2 linked regions of the Verrucomicrobium spinosum DSM 4136 = JCM 18804 genome follow. The main gene of each other region encodes a partner of the protein of the gene in region 2 in a complex. Links are inferred from orthologs where the notes say so. Each region holds a gene or a part of one and is shown on either strand. Other genes may lie near its edges.

The links. The genes of interacting proteins can lie anywhere in the genome.
Region 1: the proteins of dhaL (region 2) and VSP_RS17475 are in contact, whole or in part, in a crystal structure (PDB 3PNL), measured with the Escherichia coli proteins. The link is inferred for Verrucomicrobium spinosum DSM 4136 = JCM 18804 from one-to-one orthologs.

Annotation. Positions count from the first base shown.
Region 1 is NZ_ABIZ01000001.1:4,312,512-4,317,958, forward strand. What follows is about bases 2,501-5,447. They hold VSP_RS17475 (dihydroxyacetone kinase subunit DhaK), read left to right. Parts: upstream 2,501-3,442; coding sequence 3,443-4,453; downstream 4,454-5,447. Other genes in these bases: VSP_RS17470 (DUF7003 family protein), read right to left, coding at 2,501-2,657; VSP_RS17480 (thiamine pyrophosphate-dependent dehydrogenase E1 component subunit alpha), read left to right, coding at 4,744-5,447. Outside these bases: VSP_RS39610 (endonuclease domain-containing protein), read right to left, coding at 1-193; VSP_RS17460 (hypothetical protein), read right to left, coding at 585-1,418; more of VSP_RS17470, read right to left, coding at 1,944-2,500. UniProt on the Escherichia coli protein: Dihydroxyacetone binding subunit of the dihydroxyacetone kinase, which is responsible for the phosphoenolpyruvate (PEP)-dependent phosphorylation of dihydroxyacetone via a phosphoryl group transfer from DhaL-ATP.
Region 2 is NZ_ABIZ01000001.1:4,051,895-4,059,677, forward strand. Bases 2,307-5,087 are described here. They hold dhaL (dihydroxyacetone kinase subunit DhaL), read left to right. Parts: upstream 2,307-3,274; coding sequence 3,275-3,901; downstream 3,902-5,087. Other genes in these bases: VSP_RS16385 (alpha/beta hydrolase-fold protein), read left to right, coding at 2,307-3,080; lsrF (3-hydroxy-5-phosphonooxypentane-2,4-dione thiolase), read left to right, coding at 4,011-4,913; VSP_RS16400 (TIM barrel protein), read left to right, coding at 5,031-5,087. Outside these bases: VSP_RS35800 (esterase/lipase family protein), read left to right, coding at 1-1,210; VSP_RS35805 (hypothetical protein), read right to left, coding at 1,297-1,497; VSP_RS35810 (endonuclease V), read right to left, coding at 1,593-1,961; more of VSP_RS16385, read left to right, coding at 2,202-2,306; more of VSP_RS16400, read left to right, coding at 5,088-6,053; VSP_RS39570 (ATP-binding protein), read right to left, coding at 6,827-7,783. UniProt on the Escherichia coli protein: ADP-binding subunit of the dihydroxyacetone kinase, which is responsible for the phosphoenolpyruvate (PEP)-dependent phosphorylation of dihydroxyacetone.

The sequences.
Region 1 (5,447 bases), 260 kb from region 2 along the record:
CCTTCAGTTGGGCCACGAAGGCTATGCACAACGGCAGAAGATAAGGCAGGTCCAGCAGGCAACCCACCCACTGGGCGGCCACCCGGCCTTCCTCAAAAGAATCGATGCAGACCACCGGCCGCCCGACACGCCGCCATGAAACAATCCACTGCTGATGTGCCTCCCGCACCCCTCCATGAAGCGCTGAAACCATGGGTACGCCCTGGACTCTCCGCTTTTGGTGCAACTGAATTATTTGATCCATGTACAGTGAAAACTGCGAAAAAAACTGGCTCCAGGCACGAGGTCACCAGGTTCCCGATAGTTGGTTGAGTTCCTCTACCAAATAGCCGCCGAGTATTCAAGCAGGAGCAAGACCAAAATAGCTGAGAAAACGCCCTATCAAGCTATGCCCTCGCATGCACCCCGCGTAAGAGCGAAAGACCTCTGCAGCGTTGGCTGTAAATGGGGGGGGCACCGGACAATGCACCGCCCCACCAGACCATTCACTTGCCCACGTCACACTCGGTGCGCCCCAACGAGTGGGTGCGCCACCTCCACACCCTAGACAGGGTGTGACCTTTGATCGTCATTACCTCCCCGGATCAGCAAGGACCGACTCCACGTTTGAAAACCGGTGGGACATTCCCCGGTTCATTGCTCTCCGTCTCACGCCGATTGCCTTGGACGCTCAGTCGATATGAAGCCCGCTCCCAAGCCAGGTCCGCACGCAGTCCTTTGACGAACCGGTCCATGCCGCGCCAGATACCGCGATAGAAGGCTCCGTCCGTGGCACCCATGCCAATGAGTGCACTCCGGTGATTCACCCACAGCACGGTTCCTGCGGCCAGTCCACGCAAACGGAAACAAGCCTCCCAGATTCTGCCATAGCTGCGATCATGCTGCACACCTTCACTGGCGAGCCGAGCACGATGAAACGCAATGTGCCCCGATTCGTCCCGATTGATCAAATCGCACATGCCCCGGATGGCCACATCATCGCAATGACGCCGCAACAGGCGGTAATACTGGTGGCTGACGATCTCTGTCAGCAGCAATGCGTACAACTCGAACTGGACACCCAGCCATTTCCTCAGACCGCAAAAGAGTGAGAAGCTCCAATGGGATTTGATCTCCGGTGCCCCGAACCGCCGCAGAGCCCAGCCAAGGAGCCGGGAATGCTCCTCCTCTTCCTTGAACCATAGATCCACCAGTTCCTTGATGTTCCCCTGCCCCTCCAACACCTCCGAACGATCGTAGGCGATCAGGTAAGCAGGTCCGCCGCCGTCTCCCAATTGGAACTGCTGGAGGGATCGGATCAAGTGCGCGAACCGGCGCGGTGACAGCTTCTTGTCCACGGTGACAGGAGCAAACCAGTCAGGCTCCGTCCGATGGGATTGATTGTCGCGAAAGTGATTGATCCAGTGGCTGAAGTTCATCGTTCGGCTCCTCTCAACAAGGTGGGTTGCTGTCTTCGGGGACAGCCACCCACCCCTCTGTGCAGGAAGTTTGAAGGAACGATGAAATGGCGGTGAATTTCCGCTTAGGGCGGATTTCACACCACCCCAGAAGACCTCCGGAATCCGAGAGCCAGCCAAAATGAAACAACAGCCGCGGCCAGGTGATAGACCCCGGAGAGCACCCAAAACCAACGCCCTCGCGAGATCCGCCCATCTGGCCTAGCAGCCTGAACATATCCCAGACACATCCAAAGGCCAGGGAGTCCCGCCGCTGCAGTGAGCCCGATGACGCCGAGCTTGCCGAGCAACTCCGCCTGCCCCTGGTCAGTGGCAAGAAAGGATCGAACACCGAAGAATGCCACCCAGGCCGTCAAACCAAGGCTGGCAAGCAACGTGACCACAGAGAGGCAGAAAGTCCACACCCCCAACGGGAACGTGAATCTCAAGGGAGTTGCCGCGTGGGTATTCATCTGGCTCACCGATAGAGCTTCACCTTCTACCACTTCACCTGTTTTTCCAATGGGTATTGGGCGACTCCCTGGGATGATAGGCTGACAGATTCCCTGTTGCGAGCACTTCTGCCACTTGACGGAAGGTCCCAGTGGAGCTTGCGGTCTCTCCACTGGAGAGATACGGATGATGCCATTCATCCAGCTTAAGCACCAGATTCAATCCAGGTGGAAGGTTCACCACCAGTTCCTCCGGCGTGCAGAGCACCAGGTCACGGCGGGTAGCCGCCAGATACCGGCACAGTTCATACACTTGAATGCGATCTGGATCTTCCGGCTCAACCCCTGCTTCCTGGTACTCGTTTCGTGAGGGCAGGTTGATGTAATTGCCACGAACCACCACCTCCCGGGCCCCAGACGCCACGAGTTCGCCGTCCTGCCAGCTGCCGCTTTCCATAGGAAAGACAAAACGCGTCTCGTCATGAGGATGGTTCAGGAGATGCTGATGCCACGCATGGTCATTATAGAAGTCCTCCCGGCCCGGTCGATTGACCAGGTTGCTGCCAGAGGAATACACCTGCACTTCCGGCTCACCAGCACGGGGGGAGAACCCAAACACCTCAATGGTCATGGCCCAGTCATCCTCTGAGCGATAGAGAAACAACCTGCTCGCAGCCAGATGCAAATGCCCATTGCCCAGGCTCGGAAAACTGAATTTCCGGCAGCAGGCGTCCCAGACTCCCAAGATCGAATCAGCAGTCCAAGTCATACCCCTTTCTATTGAGGGATCCGTGGATTCGGCAAGGACAAAAAGACGCCCCTACACGATCTGCGGAGGGTATCCGCCCCTCCTGCCTTCAAATTAGATTTCCATATCTGAGCAAGATCTCCAATCGTGTTGCAATCCCATGACAAGAATGGCATGGAATAAACAGCTCAATTTCCGAGTGGATGTTGGGTTAGTTGCAGCACACAACGGCCCACCATTCTTTCTTTTGGAAGGATGGTGGGTTTTTTGCTTTCCACAACGGTCCACCCTAAATAATTCTCGAATCGCAATAATATAAGAACATTCGCAAGATCTACTTGCATAAATGCAACTTCTTAACTAACGTGAATTATCGTTAGGAAAAAGGCGCAAGCTTAATTCCAAGCGAAGCTGTTGGATGCAGCGCAGGGGCTCCTGGCATTCCGCGGTCAGGTGCTCCTGTTCTGTCTAGTCTCCCCAGTCATATGCTGGCCTCCTTTCCAAGGGACGAGGACTGCAAAAAATCTTTCTGCCCACACCGCCAGTGCGCTCACCATGTGCGAAATACTGATGTTGTTGTGTGAATAGTTGAGTTTATTGAGAGAGCACTCTGCCCGTCTGCACCTTCACCTGTGCAGACGGGCTTTTTCATGCCTTCGTCCAGCTTTTTTAGCCCCGGGTGAGGCACCCCCAGAGCCACGGTCCACGCGGCTCTTCTCGCTTCCTAGTTGACCAGTGGGCTGCCCTCCGCAAAACTCACCTTCCGTTTTCTCCAGCAACCGCTTTCTTCCCCCCTTCCTCCTCCCATGAACACGAATCCTGCCAAAAAAATCATCAATGATCCCCTGAAGTGTGCCGACGACCTTTTTGATGGCCTCGTGCTCGCCTATGATGGCAAGGCCCGCAAGGTGGGCACCCGCTCGATCGTGATGAATGATTTGCGTCCTGATGCGCCTGCCCTCCTCATCGGCGGCGGTGCGGGACATGAACCGATCTACCACGGCCTTGTAGGCAAGAATATGGCGGATGGGGCTGCGATTGGCGACATTTTTGCCGCTCCGCCACCTGATATCGTGCTGGAAGCCACACAGGCGGTCAACCGTGGCAAAGGGGTGCTCTTCCTTTATGGCAACTATGCGGGAGATGTCATGAACTTCGACATCGGCGCGGAACTCGCCTTGGAAGAAGGCATCGAAGTCAGAACGGTGATCATCAATGACGACGTCGCCTCGGCTCCCATCGACCAAAAAGGCAATCGGCGCGGCGTGGCTGGCCTCGTGCCGATCGTCAAGCTCGCTGGCGCAGCGGCCGCTACGGTGGACTCTCTGGACGAACTCGCCCGACTCGCCCAGAAAGCAAATGACCACACCCGTTCGGTTGGCGTGTCCACCAAGCCAGGCTCCATTCCCGCCACCGGACAGCCAACTTTCGAGCTCGCTGACGACGTCATTGGTCTTGGCATGGGCATTCACGGTGAGAAGGGAGTTGCCCTCATCCCCATGTGCACTGCCAAGGAGCTCGCCCCCAAGATGCTCGACATCATCTTTGGCGACGACCTTCCTCTCAATCCTGGCGATGAGATTGTCTTCTTTGTGAACAGCCTTGGTTCTACGCACATGATGGAGTTGCTCATCCTCCTCAAGGAAGCCCGCCCGCTGCTTGAAGCCCGGGGTTTGAAGATTCACCAGACCATCGTGGACAGCATCGTTACCTGCCAGGAGATGGCCGGAGTATCCTTCAGCATCACCAAGCTGGATGCTGAGCTGAAAAAGCTCTGGGACATGCCCTGCGAATCCGTCGGCTACACCAAACTTTAAATTCTGGGGGTTTTCACGAGCCCGCCTCGCCCCATTGCTGGGTGAGGCGGGTTCGTTATTGTCGCGTGTCACAAGGATGTCACAGACAAGACACCAAAAGCCCAGTATGATCCATCCCTCGTTCTGGAATGGGAAGATTTCACCGTTGAGATTGAGCTCATTGGGACTTTTCCCATTCTCGGTCAGGATGATGCGTGCAAAAGCCAAAACTTGATAGATCTTGAACAATAAAGGACTTCCCTTCCGCGTCCTCGTGTGCCATTGTTTCAGTACTCCAAACCATTCGACCTGTGACTACATCACTCAGTGTTGAACTCGCTCCCGCCGGGGAGGCATGGAAAGCCTCATTTCTAGCGGCCCTCCACCACATGACGGCCGCCCGGGTGTTGGAAGAAAAACTTGCCAGCCTCTACCGCGCCGGTGGGCGCATCGTCGGCGGCGTCTATTTGGGCAAAGGCCAGGAAGCCTTCAGCGTGGCTCTAGGTCTTCAACTCTCGAAAGGCCGGGACATTTTTGCCGGGCTGATTCGCGATCAGGCCGGGAAACTGGCCTTTGGCGAGCCTATGCTTGACGCCACACGAACCTACCTCGGTTCCGCGCTCGGCCCCATGCGCGGGCGGGATGGGAACATTCACCGTGGCCGCCCCAAAGAAGGATTGCCCGCCATGATTTCCCACTTGGGATCCATGGTCAGCGTGGTGGCTGGCATGCTCATGTCCCGTCGCTTGCAAGGGCGTCTGGGTGACGCCGTCGGCGGCACCGCCATCGGCGATGGTGGCACTTCCACCGGAGCATTTCACGAGGGGCTGAACCTCGCCGCCGTGGAAAAACTCCCCCTGGTCGTGGCGGTGGCCAACAACCAGTACGCCTACTCCACCCCCAACAACCGGCAGTTTGCTTGTGCGAACCTCGTGGACCGAGCGAAAGGCTACGGTGTGGAGGGCTATGAAGTGGACGGCAAGGATCTCCTGGCATGCCTGCAAGTCTTTCAGCA
Region 2 (7,783 bases):
CGCGTTGGTGGCCATCAGCAAAAGGGCGGACCTGGACCCTGCCGAGGCCATCACCATGGGGGCCAGGATCTACTACGGCGTCACTGCCGTGGCCCGATTCAAGGGCAGCAGTTGCGAGATCCAGTTCTACGATCCGCTGGATACGGACGAGGCAAAGGTGGCAGGACACAGGATGGATCTGGCGGCCGACTACACCACCCCTCTGGCCGTGCTGCTCACGAGAGAGAGGCCCGAACGCCTCGGTCTGCGCCGGCTCATCGACCCCGGGCGCTATGCAGACACGGCCCGGCTCATCCGGATGCGCCCCTATGATCCCAAGCGGGTGCCGCTGGTGCTGGTGCACGGCCTCATGGACACGCCCGCCACCTGGACGCCCATGCTCAATGCCCTGCGGGCAGATCCAGTGATCCGGAAGAAGTACCAGATCTGGATGTACAGCTACCCCAGCGGCTATCCTTACCCGTACACTGCTGAACTGCTGCGGCAGGAGTTTGACAAGGCGGCCAAGACCTACCCCCACCATAAACCGATGGTCTATGTGGGCCACAGTATGGGCGGAGTGATCGGGCGGCTCATGCTGATCGACACGCACCATGATGTCTGGAACAAATTCTTCCGCGTGCCGCCCGAGGAAACGCGCCTCTCCGCGGAGGATCGGGCTCTGCTGGCCAATACGCTCATCTTCAGCCACCGTGATGACATTGACCGCGCCATCTTCATCTCCGCCCCGCACCGCGGGAGCAAGTTGGCCATGGGCTGGGTGGGGCGGCTCGGTTCCCGCCTGGTCAAGGCACCGTCCGATCTCGTCTCCCTGGCCTCCACCATCACCGATGTGCTCCTGCTGGACGAGACCTCCCTACAGATGGGGCGTCTGCCCAATAGCATCGACACCCTCTCCCCGGCCAACCCCTTTGTGAAAGCCACCATGGACCTGCCCATCACGCGGGGGGTGCCGTATCACACCATCTGTGGCAATCGCGGTCGTGGCGGACCTCCGGGCTGTAGTGATGGCGTGGTGCCCTACACGAGCTCGCATCTGGACGGTGCGGAGTCTGAACTGATTGTCCCCTCGAACCACGGTGCCCATCAGAACCCTCAAGCCATCCAGGAAGTGCGCCGCATTCTCCGCAAACATGTGGGAGCCCCACCTGCGGCAACACCCCCTCAGACAGGAGAGGCAGGCAGCAGTCAGGGGCAGGTCAGTAGATAACCCTTGGCTGCGGGGACCAGAATCGAGTGCGCTGGATACCCGCACCTGATCGAACATAGCCCCGCTTGCATCAACTGAAGCGGCAATCACCCCAGAGGATACCTTAACGTCGCCAGCACAGGCACCATCCAGCGGATCTGTTCCCGCGTCACATGCATGGGCGGGATCTCGGGGTGCAGGGAGGCGAGCGTCGCGGACTGATCCGCGCTCTGGGAATGGAAGACACACAGAAGGGCCGGGCCACCGGCATCGCCCCGGAGTCTCACGACCACGCGGAGATGGGGCATGCGCAACGGGTTGCTGGAGAACCCGGCAAGCGTGGCTGATTTCTTGAGTTTTGCCCATAGACCGAAAGGTCTGTTTTGATTTATACTGCACTGCATCAGGTTTTGTGAAAAGTCGGCTGAAGCAGATTCACAAAACGTGTTGCCGGGAGGTATAGTCGGGATCTGCTGATCAGCGCCTCATACAGCCGGGCACCCAGCCCTGGACGCGAGGGCCCCACCCAGACATAGCCGTCGATGAGGATGAGGGCAGGAGGCTCGTCCAGAGACTGGATGGCCGCCAACAGGCAAGGGAGTTCCCGCTTATAAAACTCTCCGGGCTCGTAGCCCTCAGCCACTGGGAGTGTGAGGGTAGTTTCCTTAATCGCCACTGCGTCCGTCCAGCTGGAAAACACCACGGCCGCCACCGTGGCGCCGGCATCAGTGTAGTGAAGGTCCAGGCAGACGATGGGGGCACCAAGTGGCATGGTCGCCACTGTGGAGCGGCAGACGACGCACTTCAATTGACAGGAGGTTGCGGATTCAATCGATTCCAACAGCCGATAAAGGAGGCGGGGTCTCCGGCCCCGCGGTATGCTGGGAGACTGAGGCGATAAGAGAGTCAAGGGAAGCACGACTGAGCGGGGCTGGGAACCCCCGCCTCCTGTACCGCTTCGACCAGGTGCAAGACCTGATGCCCCACCTCACGTTGTTGATCTTGTACCACCATGGGATCCCATTCCGCCAGCTTCGCCTTTCTCAGCCTGCTCTTCCCGTTCTGGCTTGCCGCCCCGTCTGCGGCATCGGCACAGAGGCCGGAACTCACCCCAAAGAACGCTGTGACCGGCATCCAGAGCTACGCCCTGCCTTCCTCTTGCCAGTCCGGCCCCACCACGGTACGAGTGATCCTTCCTGCACCGCTCACCGCAGAAAAGCGCTATCCGGTCCTCTACATCCTCCCCGTCGAGCCAGAAGGCAGCTTTCGCTATGGTGATGGACTCGATGAGGCGCGCAAGCTCGACCTCGCGAACAAGCACCAGGTCATCTGCGTGGCCCCTTCCTTCAAAATCGTGCCTTGGTATGGCAACCACGCCAGTGATCCGAAGTTGCGGCAGGAGGACTTTGTGGTGAAGTCGCTCGTGCCTGATGTGGATCGGCGGTACCCCACAGTCGCGAACGCGGAACATCGCTGGCTCCTGGGCTTCAGCAAATCAGGGTGGGGGGCCTGTGTGCTCCTGCTGCGGCACCCGGCCGTCTTCGGGTACGCCGCCACGTGGGATGCCCCGTTCCTGTTGAACGGCGAGAATCACGGCAAGGAATGGGGGCCCATCGGCATCAAAGACGTGTTTGGGACCAAGGAAACATTCCTCGCCGTTCTGCCTCCCACTCTCCTTGCCGGGGCGGGGGAGGTTTTGAAACACCGTGGCCGCATCGTCCTGGCGGTGGGGCCGGATTGGAAATCGCAGGTGATCGGCATGCATGAGCTCCTGGAGCAGAACCGCATCCCCCACGCGTACCTTCCCGACCTGATGGTCAAGCATCGGTGGGACACCGGCTGGCTGGGGCCCGTGGCGGATCAGCTCGTGGACCTCGCAACTGCTCCCTGAGCGCCAGAATGCTTTGCGAAGGCAAAGAATTCGCCCCGGCCTGGGGCAGGAAAGCCGCCAAACGACCAGTGCGCGACTTTGTGGGAATTTCCCGCCTTTTTTTGCTTCTGCCTGCCCCATTTCTACGTCATGCTGCGTGTCCCGCGTTTGCGTATTTGACAACGCCCACCACCCCGCCTTGTATCCGCGCCACCATGCCGAAGACAACACTTAATAAAGACGAAGTTAAAGCGATGCTGACCCTCGTGGCGGATCGCATCATTGCTGCAGAACCCGTGTTGTCCGAGGCGGACCGCAATCTGGGTGACGGGGATCATGGTCTGGGCATGCAACGCGGGATGAACGCCGCCAAGGAAAAACTGAGCGGTGAGTCCATCGAAAAAGCTTTCTCCAGCGTGGGCATGGCCATGATGAGCAGCATGGGCGGTGCTTCCGGCGCGATCTTTGGCACCATGTTCCGCAACGGCGGCAAGGCCCTGGCTGGCAGGGAAGAATTCGACGCCGCCGGTCTGGCGCTCCTGCTTCAGGCAGGGCTGGAAGGCGTGAAGTCCCGCGGAGGCGCGGCGGTGGGTGACAAAACGATTGTTGACTCGCTCGAACCGGCGGCCGTGAAGGCGCAGGAAGTCGCGGGAGCCTCCCTGATCGATGCCGTGACGGCCGTAGAAACTGCCGCTTTGGGAGGTCTTGAGGCCAGCAAAGCCATGGTGGCCAAGTTCGGCCGCGCCAAAACGCTCGGCGAGGGTGCCATTGGCTTCCCGGACGCGGGTGCGATGTCGCTGACCATCATCGTCGGTGCTATGAAAGAATACATCGCTGCCTGAATATTTCCTGGCGGATTTGTCCTAAACCGCACTTCCTGTGCGATGGAAAATTCCCCCAACATCCGTTTCATCAGACCCCAACTCAACCGACCCTACTAACTACAAGACCATGGCAGACCTAGACGGCACCAAAGCAGAGAAAAAGGAAAAAGAGTACTTCACCGACACTCCCCAGGCTGCACCTGGCTTCTTCCTCAAAGGTTCCCACCAGTACGACTGGGGATTGAAGAACCGCCTGAGCCGCGTGTTCAATCCCAAGGACGGCCGCACGGTGATGCTGGCTTTCGACCACGGCTATTTCCAGGGGCCCACCACGGGCCTGGAGCGTGTGGATCAGACCATCCTCCCGCTTGAGCCGTATGCAGACTGCCTCATGCTGACCCGCGGCATTCAGCGCAGCGTGATCCCCGCCACCACGCAGAAGGCGATCGCCCTGCGCGCTTCCGGCGGCACCAGCATGGCCCAGCCCGACCTTCTCTCCAATGAGAGCATCGCCTGCTCCATTGAGGAAGCCGTGCGCCTGAACGCCTCCGTGCTGGCCGTGCAGGTCTTCATCGGCAGCGAGCATGAGCGCCAGACCATCAAGAACATGACCGACCTCATCGACGGCGCGAACCGCTACGGTATCGGCGTCATGGGCGTGGTGGCCGTGGGCAAGCAGATGGCCCGCACCGCCCAGTACTTCCGCCTCGCCACCCGCATCATGGCGGAGCTCGGCTGCCACATGGTGAAGTGCTACTACACGGAAGAAGAGTTCGACACCATCACGAGCTGCTGCCCCGTGCCGCTCGTCATCGCCGGTGGCAAGAAGCTTCCGGAGCTGGACGCGCTGAAGATGAGCTACAACGCCATCCAGCAGGGTGCCTCCGGTGTGGACATGGGCCGCAACATCTTCCAGTCCGACGCCCCCGTGGCCATGATGCGCGCCGTCCGCGGCGTGGTGCATGAAGGCCTCACCGCCGAGCAGGGCTACGAGTTCTACAATGAGCTCAAGGCTCAGGGTGTGAAGTAAGATCCGCCTCGTTTTCTGAATGGTGCAACAGAAAGGCTTGCCACGTGCAGCCCGGATGTTGCACCATTCCTGTTTCGCCAAAACATCATTCGAATCGCAAAGTCCCGTTACCGAATCATGGCTACTCTACCCAAACTGCACAACGCGATGTGGCCCGGCCTCGTCGGCAAAGAGCCCGGCACGGACCACCCGCCCATCAGCCTGGAGCGCATGCTCGAACTCACCGCCAATGCGGAGGTGAACGGGCAGAAGTTCGAGGGCGTGGATCTCTTCCTCTTCCATCCCCACACGGACCCGGATGGCAGCCTGGATGACATCAAGCGCATGGCAGACCTCATTGCCAGCAAGAACCTCAAGGTGGGCTCTCTGGTGGCCCCGATCTGGCCGGGCACGGTGGGGGATTCCGCCATGGGTGCCCCCGACCAGCGCGCGAAGTTCGTGCTCGCAGTCAAGAAGGCCTGCCGCATTGCCAAGATCCTCAATGAGCACGGCGTCCGCCAGTACGGCGTGATCCGCATTGACTCTGCCGGCAGCCCGGGCGCTTGGGTGGCAGATCCGGTCGCCAGCACGAAGAAGATCGCCGAAACATTCCGCGAAGCGGGTGTGGTGGCCGCCGCAAACGGCGAGCGTCTCGCCGCAGAAGGCGAAATCTGCTGGGCAGGCATGCACTCATGGAAGGACATGCTGGACCTGCTGGAGCAGACTGGCATGCCCGGCACCGTTGGCTTCCAGGCTGACCTGGCCCACACGTACCTCTACCTTCTGGGGTACAATGCCCCTGAGCACGCCCTCCTTAAGGAAGGCTACAGCGAGGCAGAGTTCGAAGCTGCGTACACAACGATGACGGACGCCCTGCGGCCATGGACGATCGACTTCCACGTGGCGCAGAACGACGGCACCGTGCACGGCACCGGCTCCCACGACAAGACCGGGCGTCACTGCCAGGCAGATGATCCCAACGGCAAGCTCGACATCACCAAGGCTGCTGGCTACTGGCTCAAAGACGCCGCCTCCCGCGGCATCCAGCACATCTGCTGGGATGGCTGCATGTTCCCGAACGCCGTTCTGGAAACTCAGGACACGTGGAACAAGATCCTGGCCGCCATGATCAAGGTGCGCGAGGCCCACGGCTGGAGCTGATTGCCCGGAAACGAGGACACCCTCTGAAAGAATACCAACCCCGTCAGGCTGATGGTCTGACGGGGTTTTTTGTGTCGGGGAAGGTCATCGGTTGGGGAGCACGATCTCGCATGAAAAGACGCTCATCAAGCCTCCTCGCCCTCGTCCCACTTGGGCTGTAGGGCGACCGCTCCGGTTGCGGGTCTCAGGAGACGCTCGCGGCAAGCGGGGCGCTTGCCCTACAGAGCGTAAATCAGGGGCGGAGTTCGTGGTCACATTTGGAATGTCGATCTTCTCGCCCGTCAGCCGAACCCCACTTGGGCTGTAGGGCGACCGCTCCGGTTGCCTCATCGGGAGACGCTCGTGGCAAGCGGGGCGCTCGCCCTACAGAGCGTTAGTCAGGGGTGGGGGCATGGTCACACTTGGAATGTCGATCTTCTCGCCTCTCAGCCCGGACTCCACCTGGGCTGTAGGGCGACCGCTTCGGTTTACTCATCGGGAGACGCTCGTGGCAAGCGGGGCGCTCGCCCTACAGAGCGTTAGTCAGGGGTGGGGGCGTGGTCACACGTGGAATGTGGATCTTCTCGCCCGTCAGCCGAACCCCACTTGGGCTGTAGGGCGACCGCTCCGGTTGCTGGGGCAGGAGACGCTCGTGGCAAGCGGGGCGCTCGCCCGACAGAGCGTTAGTCAGGGGTGGGGGCATGGTCACACTTGGAATGTCGATCTTCTCGCCTCTCAGCCCGGACTCCACCTGGGCTGTAGGGCGACCGCTTCGGTTGCCTCATTGCCCCTCCTCACACCGCATGCTTCCCATTTCGCTGTCTCCTCGCCTCACCAAGAAGAGCCCGCAGTTCTGCGATTCCCACCGGCTTCACCAAGTGATGGTCGAAACCGGCGTCATGTGAGCGCTGCCGGTCTTCCTCCTGACCATAGCCTGTGACCGCGATGATCAGGGCATTGCGGCACCCCTCAAGATCGCGCAAGCGCCGCGCCACCTCATAGCCATCCATGCCGGGGAGACCGATATCGAGCACCACCGTATGGGGCACCCATTTTTTCGCTATCACCAGTGCTTGGTTCCCATCATGGGCCACCGTGGTCTCGTGACCGGCCCGTTCCAGCAACCGGGCCAGCCCCTGCGCAGAGTGGACGTTGTCATCCACCACGAGGATGCGCTGTGCTGGAGACTCCGCAGTCGCAGGAGCTGGCTGCTTCTCGCCCGCCGGGGCGGGAGGATCCGCCAACGGCAGGTGCACGGTGAAGGTGCTGCCCTGTTGGGGGCCGGGGCTGACGGCTTCCACGCGACCACCATGCATCTCAGCGATCTTCTGGACAATGGTAAGCCCGATGCCGAGGCCGCCTTCACTTCGGGCAATGGAACGCTCCCCCTGGGTGAAGAGCTGGAACATCTCAGGCAGTCTCTCGGGCACAATGCCGGTGCCATTGTCGCAGACCTGGATGACGACCTCTCCTTCCTGCCGCCGGGCCGCGAGTTCGATCTGTCCGCCGTTGGGTGTGTACTTGGCGGCGTTGGTCAGGAGGTTCAGCACCACTTGTTCGATGCGGGTGGCATCCGCCTCCAGCCAGAGTTCGCCCTGGAGGTAGCGTCTCCTGAGCCGATGCCCCCGGTCGATCATCAAAGGACCGGCGGTCTCACAGGCATGGTCCAGAACGATGGCAGCGTCGATGACTTCCTTCCTCAGATGGATCTTGCCTGTGGTGATGCGTGAGACATCCAACAGATCATCGAT